DNA from 2 places in the Streptomyces sp. NPDC056169 genome. Region 2 is predicted to be linked to the other one. Evidence: riboswitches for the same ligand, from Rfam matches in the RefSeq annotation. Region 2 holds a riboswitch; the other holds the start of a gene.
The links. A riboswitch is a leader RNA that binds a small molecule or an ion and turns the genes downstream of it on or off. The one in region 2 is predicted to bind cyclic di-AMP.
Positions count from the first base shown of each region.

Region 1 (10,079 bases), on a different contig from region 2:
GGCGGCGCTCGTGCGTCTGCAGCGCATCCTGCTGCTGCGCGAGCTGGGGCTCTCGCTGCCCGCGATCGCCGAGGTCCTGAAGGGGCAGAGCGACCCGTCCGCCGCGCTCCGCACCCATCTGCTCCTCCTGGAGCAGGAGCGGGAGCGCATCGGCCGGCAGATCGAGGCCGTCCGCACCACTCTCCACAAGACCGAGAAGGGAGAAGAGCTCATGGCAGAGGAAGTCTTCGACGGCTTCGACCACACGCGGTACGAGGAGGAGGTCACCGAACGCTGGGGCCGCGCGGCGTACGAGAAGGGCGACCGCTGGTGGCGCTCGCTCGACGCGGAGGGGAGGAAGGCCTTCCTCGACGAGCAGGCCGGCATCGCCCGCGACTTCGGGCAGGCGGCACGGGACGGCCTGGCCGCCGACAGTGACGAGGTGCAGGCGATCACGCGGCGCCAGATCGCCTGGCTGTCGGCCACCTCGACCCCGACCAAGGAGTACGTGATCGGGCTCGGCCGCATGTACGTCGACGACCCGCGCTTCACCGCGAACTACGACAAGCACGGCGAGGGCACCGCGCTCCTCGTGCGGGACGCGATGGCGGTCTACGCGGAGCGGAACCTGTAGCCACCGCGCCGGAAGTGCTCGGAGCGGCCGGAAGTAATCCGAAGTAGTCGGAAGTAAACGGTGGCCAAAACCGCGCCCGTCGCTTTGCCGGTGCGCGACACCCCACCGTAGTCTCGCGCACACCATGAGTGACGAGTCTGTGCGTGACGTACGACGGCGGGCGCCCGCCGTCCTCGTCCTGCTCGCGCTCCTCGCCCTCCTGATGAGCGTCTGCCACGGAGCGCACGGGCACGTCCTGCCCGCCTCCGGCACCGCGGTCGTCTCCGCTCCCGCCCTGCCGCACGGCTGCGACCAGCCCGGGGAGGCCTGGTCCTTCGACGCCCACCTGCCCGCGCAGACCGTCGCCCCGCAGCTAGCCGCGCCGTACGTCTCGGCCGGGGCCGTCACCCCGTCCTCGTACGCGGCGGACCTCCGCACCGACCCCCGCGCGCGCTGCGTCCGGGGCAGAGCGGGACCCGGCCCCGAGCCGGGCCGTCTGCTGATCGCCCTCGGAGTGGACCGGAACTGAGCCGGGTCCACGGGTGCCCTCGCACCCGCGTGACCAGGTTCCTTCCGGCGTACCACCTCAAGGACGTATCTCCCATGCGCAATCCGCTCTCCGGCACGACCCTGCCCGTCGCCGTCCCGACCGTCGGCAACACCCCGGTGCTCTGGACCGACGACGGCTACTGGGCCAAGCTCGAAGGCTTCAACTTCGGCGGCATCAAGGACCGCGCCGCCCTCTACATGGTCGAGCAGGCCCGCCGCCGCGGTGAGCTGCGGCCCGGCGCCCCGATCGTCGAGTCGACCTCCGGGACGCTCGGCCTCGGACTCGCCCTCGCCGGCGTGCTGCACGGCCACCCCGTGCACGTCGTCACCGACCCCGGCCTCGAACCGATCGTCGAGCGGATGCTCGTCGCCCACGGCGCACAGGTCCACGTCGCCGCCGAGCCCAGCCCGCTGGGCGGCTGGCAGCAGGCCCGGATGGACCTGGTCGCCGAGCTGCTCGTGCGCCTCGACGGGGCCTGGTGGCCCAACCAGTACGGGAACCCCGACAACTGCGACGCCTACACCGGGCTCGCCGCCGAGCTGTCCGAGCAGCTCGACCGGATCGACGTCCTCGTCTGCGCGGTCGGCACCGGCGGGCACTCGGCCGGGATCGCCCGCGCGCTGCGCGCCACCGGCAGCCCCGCGCTCGAACTGGTCGGCGTGGACTCGGTCGGCTCCACCGTCTTCGGCCTGCCGGCCGGGGAGCGGCTGATGCGCGGCCTCGGCTCCTCCATCCACCCGGCCAACGTGGACCACGGGGCGTTCGACGAGGTCCACTGGGTGGCGCCCGCCGAGGCGGTACGGGCGGCCCGCCGCCTGGCCTCCCGTCAGTTCGCCACCGGCGGCTGGAGCGTGGGCGCGGTCGCGCTCGTCGCCGGATGGCTGGCCCGCACCCGGCCGCGCGGGACGCGGATCGCGGCCGTCTTCCCCGACGGGCCGCAGCGGTACTTCGACACCGTCTTCAACGACGAGTTCTGCGCGGCGCACGGGCTCCTCGACGGGCCGGTGCGGGAGGACCCGGTCGCGTACGCGCCGGACACGCCCGTCGACGGCTGGACCCGCAAGGTCCTGGACCGCGAGGCCACGGGCCGTACGGCCACGGGCCGTGACGTCATGGGCCCCGAGGCCGCGCACCGGGCGGGGCTGGGCCGGTGAGCCTCGCGACCGCGCCTCCGCAGGGAGGCCTCTGGAAGCAGAGCCGTACCTTCGATCCGGCCGTACGGCTGCTCTTCCTCAACCAGCTCACCATCAACCTCGGCTTCTACATGCTCATGCCGTTCCTGGCCGCGCACCTCGCGGACGGGCTCGGCATGGCGGCCTGGGCGGTCGGGCTCGTCCTCGGCGCCCGGAACCTCTCCCAGCAGGGCATGTTCCTGGTCGGCGGGGCGCTCGCCGACCGGCTCGGCTTCAAACCGCTGATCGTGTCCGGCTGCGCGCTGCGGACCGTCGGCTTCGGGGCGCTCGCCTTCGCGCAGTCGCTGCCGATGCTGATCGCCGCCTCGCTCGCGACCGGGCTCGCGGGGGCGCTGTTCAACCCGGCGGTCCGGGCCTGCCTCGCGGCCGAGGCCGGGGAGGAGCGGCGCGTACAGGCCTTCGCGCTGTTCAACGCGTACTACCAGGCGGGCATCCTGCTCGGGCCGCTCGTCGGGGTGGCGCTCACCGGGGTGTCGTTCCGGCTGACGTGCACGGTGGCGGCGGTCCTGTTCGCCGGCCTGACCCTCGTGCAGCTCCGGCATCTGCCCGTACGGGGCGTGTCCGGGGGCCGGGGGGAGCGGGGGCAGTTCCGTACGGTCCTCTCCCACCGGACCTTCTGGCTCTTCTCGCTCGCCATGACCGGCTCGTACGTGCTGTCCTTCCAGGTCTATCTGGCGCTGCCGCTCGCGGCGGAGGGCACGGGGCTCACGACGGCGCTGTTCGTCGTGTCGGCGCTGGTCGCGCTCGCAGGGCAGCTGCGGATCACGGCCTGGTGCCGGCGCCGCCTCGACCGCGAGCGGTGTCTGGTCCTCGGGCTCGCGCTGATGGGCGGGGCCTTCCTGGTCCCGGTGGCCCTGGGCCGGGGCGTGGCCGGGCTGCTGCTGTGCGCGGCGGTCCTGGCCGTGGCGAACGCCGTGCTCTACCCGTACGAGATGGACACCGTCGTCGCCCTCTCCCGGGGGCGCTGGGTGGCCACCCACTACGGGCTCTACAACACGGTCTGCGGGATCGGGATCACCCTCGGGAACCTGGGCACGGGCGCGCTGCTCGACGTCACCGGCTGGTCGGCGGTGCCGTGGCTGACGCTGTGCGCGGTGGGCCTAGTGTGCGCGGCGGCGGTCGCCCTCCTCGCCCGCGGCGGCCGCCTCGCGGCGCCCCCGGACACCCCCTAGGGGGTGTCCGGGGGCGTACGCCAGTCGGCCCCGTGGAGGTCGCCGCCGGGTGCGGCGGCGGCCACCCTGGGAGGGCGCGGTACGGATCACCGTGGCCGGTACGGACCGGGCAGGAGAGCACAGGTGGGGCACCCCCTAGGAGCAGCGGGTCGCGGGCGGCGGGGCGGCGAGGGCCGCGGCCCGTACGGCGGGGCCCGGCGCTTCCTCCGCGCGCTGCCCCCGCTGATCATCGTGGGCGGTGTCGTCTTCGACGTGCTGACGCCGCCCGCGTACACCGCCGCGCCGCTCTTCTCCGCCGCCCCGCTGATCGCCGCGCCGTTCTTCTCGATGCTCACGACCCTGCTCACCGGGCTCGCCGCCGTCCTCGCCTCCGTCGGCCTCCACCTCTACAACGACACCGCGGCGGGCATCCCGGCCCTCACCGAGGCCCTCACCGTCGTCACCGTCTCCGCGCTCGCGCTCCTCATCAACCGGGTCGTGCGGCGCAGCGGCGAACGGCTGGCCTCCGCGCGGGTCATCGCGGAGACCGCGCAGAAGGCGGTGCTGCCGACGCCCGCCGAGCGGATCGACGGGCTGCAGTGCGCGGCCCGTTACGAGGCGGCGCAGGCCGACGCGTTCATCGGCGGCGACCTGTTCGCCGTGCAGGAGACCCCGCACGGGGTGCGGCTCGTCGTCGGGGACGTCCGGGGCAAGGGGATGGACGCGGTCGAGGCCGTCGCCGTGGTGATCGGGGCGTTCCGGGAGGCGGCCGAGCAGGAGCGGAGCCTGGAGGGCGTGGCGCAGCGGCTGGAGCGGGCGCTGACCCGGGAGGGGACCCGCAGGGACGGGCTCGACGCCTTCGAGGGGTTCACGACGGCCGTCCTGGCGGAGATCCCGCGCGTCCGCGAGGGCGGCGCCGGGACCGTACGGGTCGTCAACCGGGGCCATCCGCCACCGCTGTTGCTGTACGTGGACGGCAGCCTGGACGTGCTGGATCCGGCGGAGCCGGCGCTGCCGCTCGGCATGGGCGAGCTGGCGGCGTGGCCGGACCGGGCCGAGGAGCGGCCGTACCCGCCCGGCGCGACGCTGCTGTTCTACACGGACGGCCTCTCGGAGGCGCGGAACACGGCGGGCGTCTTCTACGACCCGGCGTCCCGCCTCGCCGGGCGGATCTTCCCGGGGCCCGAGGAGCTGCTCGACGCGCTCGTGGACGACGTACGGCTCCACACGGGCGGCGCGTCGACGGACGACATGGCGCTGCTCGCGCTGAGCCGGCCGGCGGCGGGGCAGCAGGAGAGGCGCAGGACGATGCCGGTGGTGCCGCCGGTGCCGCCGGACCGGACCGGTCACCAGGCGTAGTCGAGGAGTGTCACTCCGATAACAATTGACATAACGTCAGATCGTGGGGGTTTGGCGGCGCCTTTCTGAAGGGGGGTCAACTCGGGCGATTCCCGACCAATTCAATGAATGATCACCGGGAACAGCTTGGAATCGGACCCCCCTGTCTATTAACGTTCGATAACGCAGCGCGGTCGTCACAACCGTCGCAAGAGACGGCACCGTGCGCACGCGCCGAATCCTGAAAAGGAACCGGGGAACCACTACTTGGGGTGAATCGGGCCCTTCGCACCCGTGCGACCGTGCCCGTAGGAGACCTTCCTGCTCCGAACCCGTCAGCTAACCCGGTAGGCGAGAAGGAAGGAAAGGAGCGCGCCTCCGTGGCGTCCAACACTCCCGCACCCGAAGCCCCCTTCGATGCCTTCGGTGGTGGTGCGGGTCCTGCCGCTCCGGACACCGAGTGGAATCCCACCGAGGGCTCCCTCCGCGCCGAGAGCCGCTCCGGCGGCCGGCACCGGGTCGTCAAGCAGCGCTCCAACTTCGCCCGCTCCTCCACCGTCCTCGGCGTCGGCGTCATCGCGGCCGTCGGCGCGGGCGGTCTCGCCACCGCGCAGGAGAAGCCGCCGGTCGCGATATCGCTCCCCGACCTCCCGGACCTCGCCGACCTGAACCTCCCGGCCGCCGAGGACCTCCCCGGCGTCGGCGAGCTGTTCGCCGACGACGCCGACGAGCAGATCCGCGACACCATCGAGGCGACCGGCGGGAACGCGCACCCGCTCACCGCCGCCACGTACGTCACCCCGGCAGCCGACACGACGGCCGGGACCGGGACGACCGCCCGGACCGCCCAGGCCACGTACACCCCGCAGGCAGGGACGGCCACGGCCGCCGATGTCGCCGACGCCGGCGAGGTCCTCCGCGCCCGCATCCTCCAGCAGGCCGAGCAGCAGCAGGCCTCCGCCGACGCCGCCGAAAAGGCCGCAGCGGAGAAGGCGGCGGCCGAGAAGGCGGCGGCCGAGGCCGCGGCCAAGGCCGAAGCGGCGGAGAAGGCGGCCGCCGAGGCGAAGGCCAAGGCCGAAGCGGAGGCCAAGGCGAAGGCGGAGGCGGAAGCCAAGGCGGAGGCCGAGCGGAAGGCCGCGGCCGCCGAGGCCGAGCGCCTCGCCCAGCTCGCCGCCAGCTACTCGATGCCCCTCTCCTCGTACTCCCTCAGCGCCACCTACATGCAGTCCGGCTCGATGTGGTCCTCCGGCTACCACACCGGTCTCGACTTCGCCGCCCCCACGGGCACCCCGCTGAAGGCCGTCCACAGCGGCACCGTCAAGTCGGCGGGCTGGTCCGGCTCCTACGGCTACCGCGTCGTCCTGGAGATGGAGGACGGCACCGAGATCTGGTACGCCCACCTCTCCTCCATGACGGTCGCCGCGGGCCAGACCGTGACCACCGGCGAGACGATCGGCCGCGTCGGCGCCACCGGCAACGTCACCGGCGCCCACCTCCACATGGAGGTCCACACCTCGGGCGGCGACGGCATCGACCCGGCGGCCTGGCTCCGCTCCAAGGGCCTGCCGGTCTGAGGCCCTGAAGGCCTCGGGACGTCCCAAGCGGAATACGCCCGGTGGCGCGGAGGGTTGATCACCCCATGACTTCTCTCCGCACGCTGGGCTCTTCCGACCTGCACGTCTTCCCGCTCGCCCTGGGCGGCAACGTCTTCGGCTGGACCGCCGACGAGGCACAGTCCTTCGCCGTCCTCGACGCCTACGCCGCCGCCGGCGGAAACTTCGTCGACTCCGCGGACGTCTACTCCGCCTGGGCCGAGGGCAACGAAGGCGGCGAGTCCGAGACCGTCATCGGCCGCTGGCTCGCCTCCCGCGGCAACCGCGACGACATCGTCGTCGCCACCAAGGTCGGCGCCCACCCCCACTTCAAGGGGCTCTCCGCCACCACCATCAAGGCGGGCGCCGAGGAGTCGCTGCGCCGCCTCGGCACCGACCACATCGACCTGTACTACACGCACTTCGACGACGAGACCGTCCCCGTCGAGGAGATCGTCACCGCCCTCGACCAGCTCGTGAAGGACGGCAAGGTCCGCGCCGTCGCCGCCTCCAACATCTCCCCGGAGCGGCTGCGCGCCTCCCTCGACTTCGCGGAGGCCGAGGGCCTCGCCCGGTACGTCGCGCTCCAGCCGCACTACAACCTGGTCTCGCGCGACACCTACGAGGGCCCGCTCCTGGAGACCGTCGAGAGCGCCGGACTCGCCGCCGTCCCGTACTACGGTCTCGCCGCCGGCTTCCTCACGGGCAAGTACCGCCCCGGCACCGAAGTCGACAGCGTCCGCGCCTCCGGGGCCGGCGGCCACCTGGAGACCGACCGCGGCCGGGCCGTGCTCTCCGCGCTCGACGCGGTCGCCGAGGCGCACGAGGCCGAGCTCGCCACCGTCGCCCTCGCCTGGCTCGCCTCCCGGCCGACCGTCGCCGCGCCGATCGCCTCGGCCCGTACGGTCGAGCAGCTCCCGGCCCTGGTCGCGTCCGCGGACCTCACCCTGACGGAGGCCGACCTGGCGCTCCTCACGGAGGCCTCGGCCACCGCCTAGCTTCGGTACGGGTTGTAGCCGCCGTAGTCCAGGTACTGCGGCGGCGCCCACACCCGGCCCGTCGCCCGCGCCGCGTACGTGAGCGCGGGGGAGGCGACCGCCCGGCGCTGCCAGAGGTGGTGCAGGAGCTCCTCCTCCCGGGCCGGGAAGTCGGGCCCGGCCGTACCGCGCCGGGCCCGGTCCCGGAGGAACGCGAGGGTCGTCGCGAAGGACTCGTACTCGCCGACGGCCTGCGCCGCCGGAGGACCGTACGTCCGGGCGGCGAAGGCGCGGGCCAGCTGGCGGGCGCGCATCGAGGAGAGCGCGAGCGGCTCGGCGGGGGAGAGCCAGCCGGCCGCCGCGTACGCCGGGAGCTCCCCGGATATCGTGCGCAGCTCGCGCTGCCGGCTCCACACCGCGAGCCAGGTCAGCAGACCGAAGGCGGGGACCATGAAGCCGCCGTACACGGCGTAGAAGGCCAGGGGGCCGCCGAAGGTGGCGGCGCCGTTCCAGGCGGCGTGCATGCCCATCGCGAGGAGCAGTCCGACGATCGGCAGCAGCACCCGCCGGAGCCGCTTCCCGCGCGGCGCGAGCGCGGCGAAGCCGAAGCCGATGCCGGTGAGCACGGTGAAGAGCGGATGCGCGAACGGCGACATCACGACCCGGACGAAGAACGTTCCGGCGGTCACCATCCCGATGCCGGTGGAGCCGACCTGCTGGTCCTCCCCGAAGGCGTTGCCGAGGTAGAGGATGTTCTCGGTGAAGGCGAAGCCGGTCGCCGTGAAACCGGCGACGACGACCCCGTCGACGAGCCCGCCGAAGTGCCGTCGGCGGAAGAGGAAGAGCAGCAGGATCGCGGCGGCCTTCGCGCTCTCCTCCACGACCGGCGCGATCACCGTGGCGCCGAGGGTGTCCGCCGAGTCCGGGTCGGCGGTGGCCGTCGCGATCCAGCGGACCGCGAAGGAGTTCGCCAGGATCGCGACGAGCGCGGCGGCGAAGGCGCCCCACGCGAAGGCGAAGAGCAGGTTCTTCCAGGGGCCCGGCTCGACCCGGTCGAGCCAGCGGAACGCGGCCATGAGCAGCGGTACGGGAAGCACCGCGAGACCCAGGCCGACGAGGAAGCCCTGGGTGCCGGTCTGCTCGCGGACCAGCGCCAGGATGACCAGGGCGCAGAGCGCGAGCAGGGTGATCACGGCGACGGCCCGGACCAGCCGGCTGCGCCAGAAGGCGCGGCGCGGCCGGTAGCGCCACTGGGACCGGTCGGCGGCGACAGGGAAGGCCGGCTCTTCGGTGTCCCGGTGCGGGACGGGGGCGAGGACGGGGTTCGACACGTCAGCGACCCTAACGACCCGCACCGACACCGGGCGAAGGAGTAACGAACTCCCTGTCACTTCCTCCGGGTCACTTCCTCCGGAAAAGAAGGTCGTGCACGACGTGTCCCTTGTCCAGACCCTGACCCTCGAAGCGGGTGACGGGCCGGAAGTCCGGGCGGGGAGCGAAGCCGCCGTCCTCGCGGGTGTTCTCGAAGTCCGGATGCGCGGAGAGGACCTCCAGCATCTGCTCGGCGTACGACTCCCAGTCGGTGGCGCAGTGCAGGACGCCGCCGGGCTTGAGCCGGGTCGCGAGCAGGCTGAGGAACTCGGGCTGGATGAGCCGCCGCTTGTGGTGGCGGGCCTTGGGCCAGGGGTCGGGGAAGTAGACCCGGCAGCCGTCGAGGGAGTCGGTGACGAGCATCTCGCGGAGCAGGATGATCGCGTCGCCGTTGGCGACCCGGACGTTGGTCAGGCCGTTGCGGTCGGCGAGGCCCAGCAGGTTGCCCTGGCCGGGGGTGTGGACGTCGACGGCGAGGATGCCGGTGCCGGGGTCGGCGGCGGCCATCTGCGCGGTCGCCTCGCCCATGCCGAAGCCGATCTCCAGGACGACCGGGAGCCCGTCGAACATCTCGCCCAGGTCGAGGACCCGCTTGCCGTCGATGTCGAGGCCCCAGTCGGGCCACCGCTTCAGCATGGCCTCGGCCTGCCCGTACGTGACACGGCTGCGGCGCGGCTGGAAGCTCCGGATCCGCCGCTCGTGATGAGCCCCGGCGGGATCGGGCAGGGGCCCCTCACCGGGGGCGAACATCCGACTGCCCCGCCGCGCGACGGGCTGGACGGGGTCGGCGACGGAACGCGGGCTGTTCTCTGGCTGCTCAGACACAATGCCCCAATCCTACGATCGCCCCACGACTACCGGGGTCCGCCGGGGGAGAGCGCACGGTCCGGGGGACCGGGGGGAGAGCGCACGGTCCTGGGCCGACGGCGGAGCGGCAGGCGCCCGCCCGGGGCCCGTCACCGGAGCGGCCGGGTCCGGGCGCCGACGGTGCCGGCGGCGCGAAGCCGCCGCCGCGGGGGTTCGGGGGCGCAGCCCCCGGAGAAGAAGCCCCCCTGCCCCCCACCAGCCCCCGGCAGGGTTTCGGGAAGGGGCGGGGTGGGGGAGACGAACCGCTCGGCACCCCCCACCCGCGGAGCTACAACCGCGCCAGCGCCCGCCGCGCCACCTCGCGCCCGATCGGCAGCGAAGCCGTCGCCGCCGGCGAAGGTGCGTTCAGCACGTGGACCGTCCGGGCCGCCTCCCGGATCAGGAAGTCGTCGACCAGCGTCCCGTCCCGCAGCACCGCCTGCGCCCGCACCCCCGGCGCCGCGCGCCG
Region 1 is NZ_JBHJUO010000003.1:434,489-444,567, forward strand. Features, by position in the region: gene ACFC0G_RS07030 (MerR family transcriptional regulator) at 1-613, shown strand, start outside; gene ACFC0G_RS07035 (hypothetical protein) at 738-1,121, shown strand; gene ACFC0G_RS07040 (PLP-dependent cysteine synthase family protein) at 1,196-2,296, shown strand; gene ACFC0G_RS07045 (MFS transporter) at 2,293-3,507, shown strand; gene ACFC0G_RS07050 (PP2C family protein-serine/threonine phosphatase) at 3,631-4,845, shown strand; cyclic di-AMP (ydaO/yuaA leader) riboswitch at 5,047-5,193, shown strand; gene ACFC0G_RS07055 (M23 family metallopeptidase) at 5,205-6,398, shown strand; gene ACFC0G_RS07060 (aldo/keto reductase) at 6,464-7,414, shown strand; gene ACFC0G_RS07065 (PrsW family intramembrane metalloprotease) at 7,411-8,724, opposite strand; gene trmB (tRNA (guanosine(46)-N7)-methyltransferase TrmB) at 8,795-9,514, opposite strand; gene lhgO (L-2-hydroxyglutarate oxidase) at 9,900-10,079, opposite strand, start outside.
Region 1: another riboswitch for cyclic di-AMP. It lies ahead of ACFC0G_RS07055 (M23 family metallopeptidase); the one in region 2 lies ahead of ACFC0G_RS12090 (M23 family metallopeptidase).

Region 2 (10,079 bases):
CCCGTACCGCACGGCCTCGGCCAACGCCCGCACGGCCCGCTCGGCGGCGGGATAGGCGGGAATGGTCGCCTGCGGGTCGGTGGGCGGGGGGACTGCGGAGCCGGGGGCGGTCGGGTCGGCGGAGCCGGGGGCGGCCCCCTCGGTGGCCGGCGTGGCCCTGTCGGTTCCGGCATCGCCGGTCGCCGTGCTGGTCGCCGGGCCGGTCGTGCGGGCGTTGGGCGCGCCGTCCGCCGCTCCGGTCACCGCTCCGTCCGCCGCCGGACGGGCCGGAGTCGACACCGTACGGCTCCCCGTCGGCGCCGGCCGGGTGCTCGTCGCGACCGCGAGGGCCTCCGCGAGGCCGCCCATCTCGACGTGGACGACGACGACGGGCTTCGCCGGGGCGGGGACGGACGCGACGGCCTCGCGCAGGGAGGCCGCGAGGACCTCCCCGTCGCCGGACTCGGTGGCACCGTTCTCCCCGACCCACGGGATCGCGGTCACCACGACCGCGTCGGACGTCTCGTCCGCGAGCGCCGCCGCCAGCGCGTCCCGGAAGTCCGTCGGGCCCGCCGCGGTCGTCAGGTCGAGCGGCCGCAGCGGACGCAGCCCCTCGGTCAGGCACGCGTCGTACGTGAGGAGGCCGAGCGACTCGGAGTTGCCGAGGATCGCGACCCTGGGCCCGGCCGGCAGCGGCTGGGCGGCGAGGAGCAGTCCGGCGTCCACGAGTTCGGTGACCGTGTCGACGCGGATCACCCCGGCCTGGCGCAGCAGCGCGGAGACCGTGGCGTGCGGGATGCGGGTGACGGGCACCCGGTGGCCGGGCGGCGCGCTGCCGCTGTGCCGGGCGCCCTTGACGACCACGACGGGTTTGACCGCGGCGGTGCGGCGGGCCAGCCGGGTGAACTTCCGGGGGTTGCCGATCGACTCCAGATAGAGGAGGACGACGTCCGTCCCCGGGTCGTCGTACCAGTGCTGGAGGAAGTCGTTGCCGGAGACGTCGGCGCGGTTGCCGGCCGAGATGAAGGAGGAGAGCCCCGCGCCGTGCCGGTGGAGCCCGGCGAGGAGCGCGATCCCGATCGCGCCGGACTGGGTGAAGAGCCCGATCCGCCCGGCGGCCGGCATGTGGGGGGCGAGCGAGGCGTTGAGCCGGACGTCCTCGGAGGTGTTGATGATCCCGAAGGCGTTGGGCCCGATGATCCGCATCCCGTACGAGCGGGCCTGCCGTACGAGCTGGCGCTGCCGCTCCCGGCCGGCCGGGCCGCTCTCCGCGTACCCGGCGGAGAGGACGACGAGGCCCCGCACCCCGTGCTCGCCGCAGTCGGCGACGACCTCCGGCACCCGCTCGGCGGGGACCGCGACGATCGCCAGGTCCACCGGTTCGCCGATGGCGCCGACGGAGGGGTGGGCGGGGATGCCGTCGAGCTCGGCGGGCCCGTCGGTGAGCGCGGCGTTCACCGCGTGGACGCGGCCGGTGAAGCCGGCGCCGAGGAGGTTGCGGAGGACGGTCCGGCCGACGCCGCCGGGTGCGCGCCCGGCGCCGACGACGACGACGGACCGGGGGGTGAGGAGCCGCTGGACTGATCGCGCCTCCGCCCGCTGCTCCCGCGCGCGCTGGACGGCGAGGGAGCGGACGGTCGGTTCGAGGTCGAGGTGGAGCCGTACGGAGCCGTCCTCGAAGCTCCGCTTCTGGGTGTAGCCCGCGTCGGTGAAGACCTTGATCATCTTGTTGTTGGCGGGGAGCACCTCCGCGGCGAAGCGCCGGATGTCCCGCTCGCGCGCGACCGCCGCGATGTGTTCGAGGAGGGCGGAGGCGACTCCGCGCCCCTGGTGCGCGTCCTGGACGAGGAAGGCGACCTCGGCCTCGTCGGCCGGTCCCGAGGCAGGCATGCCCCGGTCGTCGATGCGGTCGTAGCGGACGGTGGCGATGAACTCCCCGCCCACGGTCGCGGCGAGACCCACCCGGTCGACGAAGTCGTGATGGGTGAACCGGTGGACGTCCTTGGCGGAGAGCCGGGGGTAGGGCGCGAAGAAGCGGTAGTACTTCGACTCGTCCGACACCTGCTCGTAGAAGCTGACCAGCCGGTCGGCGTCATCGGCGGTGATGGGCCTGATGCGCGCGGTGCCGCCGTCCCGGAGCACCACGTCGGCCTCCCAGTGATCGGGATAGGCGTGCTCCGGTGATGCCGGTCGATCCGCCGCTTCCGACTGCTCCGACGCGCTCTGCATGGGGCCAGCCTACGGCCGGTGTACGACACCGGCACCGGTCGCGCGGCAGGGGCGTGCCGTGCAAGGTGGGGAGGACCGAAAGGCGGTCCGATCCGGGCCGAAGGTCGGCACGAGCACCGCGCGTCCCGTGAGAGACTGGTCTAGACAACCCGCTTGAGACTTGAAGGGCAACACCATGGCTGAGCGCCGCGTCAACGTCGGCTGGGCCGAGGGCCTCCACGCCCGCCCCGCGTCCATCTTCGTCCGTGCCGCCACGGCTTCCGGCGTTCCGGTGACGATCGCCAAGTCCGACGGCAACCCCGTGAACGCCGCCTCGATGCTCGCGGTGCTCGGCCTGGGCGCGCAGGGCGGCGAGGAGATCACCCTCGCTTCGGACGCCGACGGCGCCGAGGCCGCGCTGGACCGTCTCGCGAAGCTGGTCGCCGAGGGGCTCGACGAGCTCCCCGAGACCGTCTGACCCCGCCTTTCCCGTACGACGAGACCGCGGCCGCCGGAATTCCGGCAGCCGCGGTTTTCGCTTTTCCGAAACTTACGGAAACTCACGGAACCTTCCGGAATCCTCTGGAGCCTTCCGATGCCGATGTTTTCAGGCAGCACAATTCGGCTCCAGCGAATTTCTCTTCTTTGTATACGGTGCGCATGTTAATTCCGGCCGCTCGCCGTGTTGACGACATGTTGCGAAACCCTCACGCGCCCGCGCTCCGGCTTTTTGAGCCGGTGCAGCCCCAGCGAGCGCTCCGCGTGCAGCGCGGTCAGCGCCCTGGCCCGCTCGGCGTCGCCCCGCGCGACCGCGTCCACGATGGCGCCGTGCTCGGACCAGGCCTCCACGGCGTGGGCGGGCTGGTCGACCGCGTACATCCAGGCGATCTTGTGCCGCAGCTGGGTGAGCAGCGCCGTCAGGGCCGGACTGCCGGAGGCCTGCGCGAGCGTCTCGTGGAACCAGCCGCCGAGTGAGCGCAGGTCCTCGCCCTGGCCGCGCCTGGCCCGCTCCTGACCCAGTCTGACCAGGCCGCGCAACACCTTCAGGTGTGCCTCGGTGCGGCGCTGCGCGGCGCGGGCGGCGCCCAGGGGTTCGAGCAGGGCCCGCATGTCGAGCAGATCGGCCGCCTCCTGCTCCGTGGGCTCGGCGACATGGGCGCCGGCGTGGCGGCGGGTGACGACGAAGCCCTCGGACTCCAGGGTGCGCAGGGCCTCGCGGACCGGGACGCGGGAGACCCCGTAGCGTCGCGCGAGCTGCTCCTCGGTCAGCCGCGCGCCCCGCTCGAAGACACCGGAGACGATGTCGTCCCGGATCGCCGTGCATACCGATTGCGCGGGAACGCGCATGTCCGACCTCCGCCTTGATCCGCGAGAGACAATTCGAGCGACGCCTGTTCTGCGTCTGTTCCGCAAGTGTCCTGCGACTCTATTGCAGCAGGCCGGAATTTCCGATGGCCCCATGGAATCCGGCGATATGTTTCGGGCAGCGAAAAGCCCCGGCTCAGTACGAGCCGGGGCTTTTGCGACGCGATCCGCCGGGTGTCAGAGGCTGACGCCGCGGGCGCGGAGGTACGAGATGGGGTTCAGGTCGGAGCCGTACTCGGAGCTCGTCCGCGCCTCGAAGTGGAGGTGCGGGCCGGTCGAGTTGCCGGACGAGCCCGAGATGCCTATCTGCTGGCCCGGCTCGACGGTCTGGCCGACGTAGACCCCGATGGACGAGAGGTGACCGTACTGGGTGTACGTGCCGTCGTTCATCTGGATGACGATGTTGTTGCCGTACGCGCCGCCCCAGCCGGCCTCGACGACGGTGCCGGAGCCGACGGAGACGACCGAGCTGCCGTAGGAGGCGTGGAAGTCGATGCCGGAGTGGCTGCCGGAGGACCAGAGCGAGCCGCCGGTCTTGTACCCGGTGGTGACGTACGAGCCGGCCACGGGGAGCTGGAAGGAGTTGAGGCGGCGGCGCTCGGCCTCGCGGGCGGCGCGCTCGCGGTCCTCGCGGACTTCCTTGGCGCGGGCCTCGGCCTTGCGCTTCGCCTCGGCACGAGCCTCGGCCTGGGCCTTCGCCTTGGCGATGGCCTCGAAGGCCTCCTGCTCCTGGGCGGCGGCCTGGGCGTCGATCCGGTCCGCGAGCGAGTCCTCGGTGATCACCTGCGTGAGGCCGGTGTCCTCGACGGAGCGGTTGTCCGTGTCGGCGGCGAGCGCCGGGGAGGCGAAGGTTCCGATGACGCCGGTGGTGGCGAGCGTCGCTACGCCGGCGATGCCCACGCTGCGGCGCGCCATCCGGCTCGGACCACGATGCTTCCCGGTGGCACGGGTGAACGCCATGTAGGGGCTGATCCTTTCCTTCCTTCTCGCCTACCGGGTTAGCTGACGGGTTCGGAGCAGGAAGGTCTCCTACGAGCCCCTCCGCACATGGCGAAGGCGCCCGATTCACCCCAGGGACTGTGTGGGTCCCCGGCTCCCCAGGCTCGCGCCTGACGGGGACTCGGCGATGACTGTCCGCTGCCGCGACTGCGGCACGTGCACTGACGAACAGCCGGACCGACGCTATGCGGATCGTCTTTCAATCACCAAACAGACACGCCTGTTTGTAAGACATGCCACAGGGCAGACGGTCACCCTTGCCCCCAATCCGGACAAAACGGAAGGCCTCGGCGAAAGCGGGACGTCGAGGCCTTCCGCCGGTGATCGGCGCGGGCGATCAGCCGGTCACGACGGTGACTTCACCGATGCCGAGCGCACGCACCGGCTCCGCGATCTCCGCCGCGTCGCCCACGAGCACGGTGACGAGCCGGTCCACCGGGAAGGCGTTGACCACGGCGGCGGTCGCCTCGACCGTGCCCGTCTCGGCGAGCCGCGCGTACAACTGGGCCTGGTAGCCGTCCGGGAGGTGCTGCTCGACCTGGTCGGCGAGCGTCGCGGCGACCGAGGCGGCCGTCTCGTACTTGAGCGGCGCCACGCCCACCAGGTTCTGCACGGCAGTCTCGCGCTCGGCGTCGGTGAGGCCCTCCGCCGCGAGGGTCCGGAGCACCTTCCACAGGTCGTCAAGTGCCGGGCCGGTGTTGGGGGTGTCCACCGAGCCGCTGATGGCGAGCATCGAGGCGCCGTTCCCCTCGGCGTCCGAGCGGAGCACCTGGCCGAAGGCCCGCACGCCGTACGTGTAGCCCCTCTCCTCGCGCAGGACCCGGTCGAGCCGCGAGGTCAGCGTGCCGCCGAGGCAGTACGTGCCGAGGACCTGGGCCGCCCAGACGCTGTCGTGGCGGTCCGGACCGATCCGGCCGATCAGCAACTGGGTCTGGACCGCGCCCGGACGGTCGACGATGACGACCCGTCCGGTGTCGTCGGCGGTGATCGGCGGCATCGGCAGCGCCTCGGCCGGCTCGCCCGTCCAGGCGCCCAGCGTCTCGGCGAGGACCTTCTCCAGGTCGACGCCCGTCAGGTCGCCCACCACCACGGCGGTGGCCGTGCCGGGGCGGACGTACGCCTCGTAGAAGGCGCGGACCGCGGCGGCGTCGATCGCGGCGACCGTCTCCTCCGTGCCCTGACGCGGCCGGGACATCCGGGCCGCGGCCGGGAAGAGCTCCTTGGAGAGCTGCTTGGCTGCGCGGCGGCTCGGGTTGGCCGTCTCGTGCGGGATCTCGTCGAGGCGGTTGCGCACGAGGCGCTCGATCTCGGTGTCCAGGAAGGCCGGGGCGATCAGCGCCTCGGAGAGCAGCCCGAGCGCCTTGGGCAGCCGGGAGACCGGCACCTCCAGGGAGACCCGTACGCCCGGGTGGTCCGCGTGCGCGTCGAGCGTGGCGCCGCAGCGCTCCAGCTCGGCCGCGAACTCCTCGGCGCCACGCTGGTCCGTGCCCTCGGAGAGCGCGCGGGCCATGATCGTGGCGACGCCGTCGAGACCGGCCGGCTCGGCGTCCAGCGGGGCCGGCAGGAAGATCTCCACGGCCACGACCTGCTGGCCGGGGCGGTGGCTGGTCAGCACCGTCAGACCGTTGGCCAGGGAGCCGCGGTCCGGGGCCGGGAAGGCCCAGGGCCGGGCGACGCCCGGCTCGGGCTGCGGGTGGAAGTCCATGCTCGTCAAAGACACGGCAGCGTCGGTCACTGGTCCGCTCCCTCTTCCTCGTCGCTGTCGCTCTCGCTCTGTTCGGTGGCCACCGGCTCGTAGACGAGCACCGCGCGGTTGTCGGGGCGCAGCCGGGCCTTGGCGGCCGCCTGCACCTCCTCCGCGGTGATGTCGAGGACCCGGTCGACGGCGGTGAGGGCGAGCTGCGGGTCGCCGAACAGCACGGCGAACCGGCACAGTTCGTCGGCGCGGCCCGCGACGGTGCCGAGCCGGTCGAGCCACTCGCGCTCCAACTGGGCCTGCGCGCGCTCCATCTCCTCGGCCGTGGGGCCCTCGGCGGCGAACCGGGCGAGCTCCTCGTCGACGGCCGCCTCGATCTGCGGGACCTCGACGCCGCCGGAGGTCTTGACGTCCAGCCAGCCCAGCGAGGGGGCCCCGGCGAGCCGCAGCAGGCCGAAGCCGGCGGCGACGGCCGTCCGGTCCCGGCGGACCAGGCGGTTGTGCAGGCGGGAGGACTCGCCGCCGCCGAGGACCGTCAGGGCCAGGTCGGCGGCGTCGCACTCGCGCGTGCCGTCGTGCGGCAGCCGGTAGGCGGCCATGAGCGCGCGGGCCGGGACCTCCTCGACGAGGACCACACGCTGCTCCCCGCCCATGACGTCGGGCAGCGAGCCGTCACGCGGGGGCAGCTTGCCGTCGTGGGAGGGGATCGAGCCGAAGTACTTCTCGACCCAGGCGAGGGTCTGCTCCGGGTCGATGTCGCCGACGACCGAAAGCACCGCGTTGTTCGGCGCGTAGTACGTGCGGAAGAAGGCCCGCGCGTCCTCCAGCGTCGCCGCGTCCAGGTCGGCCATGGAGCCGATCGGCGTGTGGTGGTACGGGTGGCCCTCCGGGTAGGCCAGCGCGGTCAGCTTCTCGAAGGCCGTGCCGTACGGCACGTTGTCGTACCGCTGGCGGCGCTCGTTCTTGACGACGTCCCGCTGGTTCTCCATGGACTCGTCGTCCAGGGCGGCGAGCAGCGAGCCCATGCGGTCGGCCTCCAGCCAGAGCGCGAGCTCCAGCTGGTGGGTGGGCATGGTCTCGAAGTAGTTGGTGCGCTCGAAGCTCGTCGTGCCGTTGAGCGAGCCGCCCGCGCCCTGCACCAGCTCGAAGTGCCCGTTCCCCTGGACCTGCTTCGAGCCCTGGAACATCAGGTGCTCGAAGAGGTGGGCGAGGCCCGTGCGGCCCTCGACCTCGTGGCGCGAACCGACGTCGTACCAGAGGCAGACCGCGGCGACCGGGGTCAGGTGGTCCTCCGAGAGCACCACGCGCAGGCCGTTCGCCAACCGGTGCTCGGTCGCTGTCAGGCCGCCGGAGCCGGCCTCGGCCGTGGCCGTGTGACCCATGGGCATGTACGTCCCTTCGATCGCGATGTGAAAAAGTCCTGCCACTGTATGCAAGCGCGCCGACACCTGGCGAAGTTCCCGCCCCTTCCAGATGTCCCTCTTCCGGGTCGCGGTCGGCGTTGTCGGTGGCACGGTCCACAATGGTCCGCGTCAGATCAACCTTGTTGGTGAAGGAGCCGCAGCCGCGATGGCCCGCCGCAGCACGAAGACACCGCCGCCGGACGACGCGTACGAGGAGAGGATCCTCGACATCGACGTCGTCGACGAGATGCAGGGCTCCTTCCTCGAGTACGCGTACTCGGTGATCTACTCGCGCGCTCTCCCCGACGCCCGCGACGGCATGAAGCCCGTCCAGCGCCGCATCGTCTACCAGATGGGCGAGATGGGGCTCCGGCCCGACCGCGGGTTCGTGAAGTGCGCCCGCGTCGTCGGCGAGGTGATGGGCAAGCTCCACCCGCACGGCGACGCGTCCATCTACGACGCCATGGTCCGCATGGCGCAGCCCTTCTCCATGCGGCTGCCCCTCGTCGACGGCCACGGCAACTTCGGCTCCCTCGGCAACGACGACCCGCCCGCCGCCATGCGGTACACGGAGTCGCGGATGGCTCCGGCCGCGCTGATGATGACCGAGTCCATCGACGAGGACACGGTCGACTTCACGCCGAACTACGACGGCCAGGAGCAGGAGCCGGTGGCACTGCCCGCCGCCTATCCGAACCTGCTGGTCAACGGCGCGTCCGGGATCGCGGTCGGCATGGCGACGAACATGCCGCCGCACAACCTCGGCGAGGTGATCGCGGCGGCCCGCCACCTGATCCGCCACCCGGGCGCCGACCTCGAGACGCTGATGCGCTTCGTGCCCGGCCCCGACCTGCCGACCGGCGGCCGGATCGTCGGCCTGTCCGGCATCAAGGACGCGTACGAGAACGGCCGCGGCACGTTCAAGATCCGCGCCACGGCCACCGTGGACAACGTGACGGCGCGCCGCAAGGGCATCGTCGTGACCGAGCTGCCCTTCACGGTCGGCCCCGAGAAGGTCATCTCCAAGATCAAGGACCTCGTCGGCTCCAAGAAGCTCCAGGGCATCGCCGACGTCAAGGACCTCACGGACCGCAACCACGGCCTGCGTCTCGTCATCGAGATCAAGAACGGCTTCGTGCCGGAGGCGGTCCTGGAGCAGCTCTACAAGCTGACGCCGATGGAGGAGTCCTTCGGCATCAACAACGTGGCGCTGGTGGACGGTCAGCCACTCACGCTCGGCCTCAAGGAGCTCCTGGAGGTCTACCTCGACCACCGCTTCGAGGTCGTCCGGCGCCGCTCCGAGTTCCGCCGGACCAAGAAGCGCGACCGGCTGCACCTGGTGGAGGGCCTGCTCGTCGCGCTCCTCGACATCGACGAGGTCATCCGGCTCATCCGGGAGAGCGACAACTCCGCCCAGGCCAAGGAGCGCCTGAAGGAGCGCTTCTCCCTGAGCGAGATCCAGACGCAGTACATCCTGGACACCCCGCTGCGCCGCCTCACCAAGTTCGACCGCATCGAGCTGGAGACCGAGCGCGACCGGCTCAACGGCGAGATCGACGAGCTGACCGGCATCCTGGACTCCGACGCGGAGCTGCGGAAGCTGGTCTCGGCGGAACTGGCCGCGGTCGGCAAGAAGTTCGCCACCGACCGGCGGACCGTCCTGCTCGAATCGGCGGGCGCGCCCGTCGCGGCCGTCCCCCTGGAGGTCGCGGACGACCCGTGCCGGGTGCTGCTCTCCTCGACGGGTCTGCTGGCCCGTACGGCGACGGCGGAGCTGCCGCCGGCCGAGCCGGACGCGCCGCGCACCAAGCACGACCTGATCGTGTCGGCGGTGGCCGCCACCCAGCGCGGTGACGTCGGCGCGGTGACCTCGTCCGGCCGGCTGCTGCGGGTCGCGGTGATCGACCTGCCGCAGCTCCCGGACACCGCGGCCGCCCCCAGCCTCGCGGGCGGCGCCCAGCTCTCGGAGTTCCTGTCCCTGGAGGCGGACGAGTCGGTGGTCTGCCTGACCACGCTCGACGAGTCCTCGCCGGGTCTCGCCCTCGGCACGCTGCAGGGCGTGGTGAAGCGCGTGGTGCCGGACTACCCGGCGAACAAGGACGAGCTGGAGGTCATCACCCTCAAGGACGGCGACCGGATCGTCGGCGGGACCGAGCTGCGGACGGGCGAGGAGGACCTGGTCTTCATCACCTCCGACGCCCAGCTGCTGCGCTACCCGGCCGCGCAGGTACGGCCCCAGGGCCGGCCGGCCGGCGGCATGGCGGGCGTCAAGCTGACCCAGGGCGCCGAGGTGCTCTCGTTCACGGCCGTGGACCCGGCGGTGGACGCCGTGGTCTTCACCGTCGCGGGCTCCACCGGCACGCTGGACGCCTCGGCGGGTACGTCGGCGAAGCTGACCCCCTTCGACCAGTACCCGCGCAAGGGCCGCG
Region 2 is NZ_JBHJUO010000006.1:286,084-296,162, forward strand. Features, by position in the region: gene ACFC0G_RS12075 (GNAT family N-acetyltransferase) at 1-2,208, opposite strand, end outside; gene ACFC0G_RS12080 (HPr family phosphocarrier protein) at 2,384-2,665, shown strand; gene ACFC0G_RS12085 (GntR family transcriptional regulator) at 2,851-3,534, opposite strand; gene ACFC0G_RS12090 (M23 family metallopeptidase) at 3,730-4,512, opposite strand; cyclic di-AMP (ydaO/yuaA leader) riboswitch at 4,525-4,688, opposite strand; gene ACFC0G_RS12095 (M16 family metallopeptidase) at 4,889-6,256, opposite strand; gene ACFC0G_RS12100 (M16 family metallopeptidase) at 6,283-7,629, opposite strand; gene ACFC0G_RS12105 (DNA topoisomerase (ATP-hydrolyzing) subunit A) at 7,817-10,079, shown strand, end outside.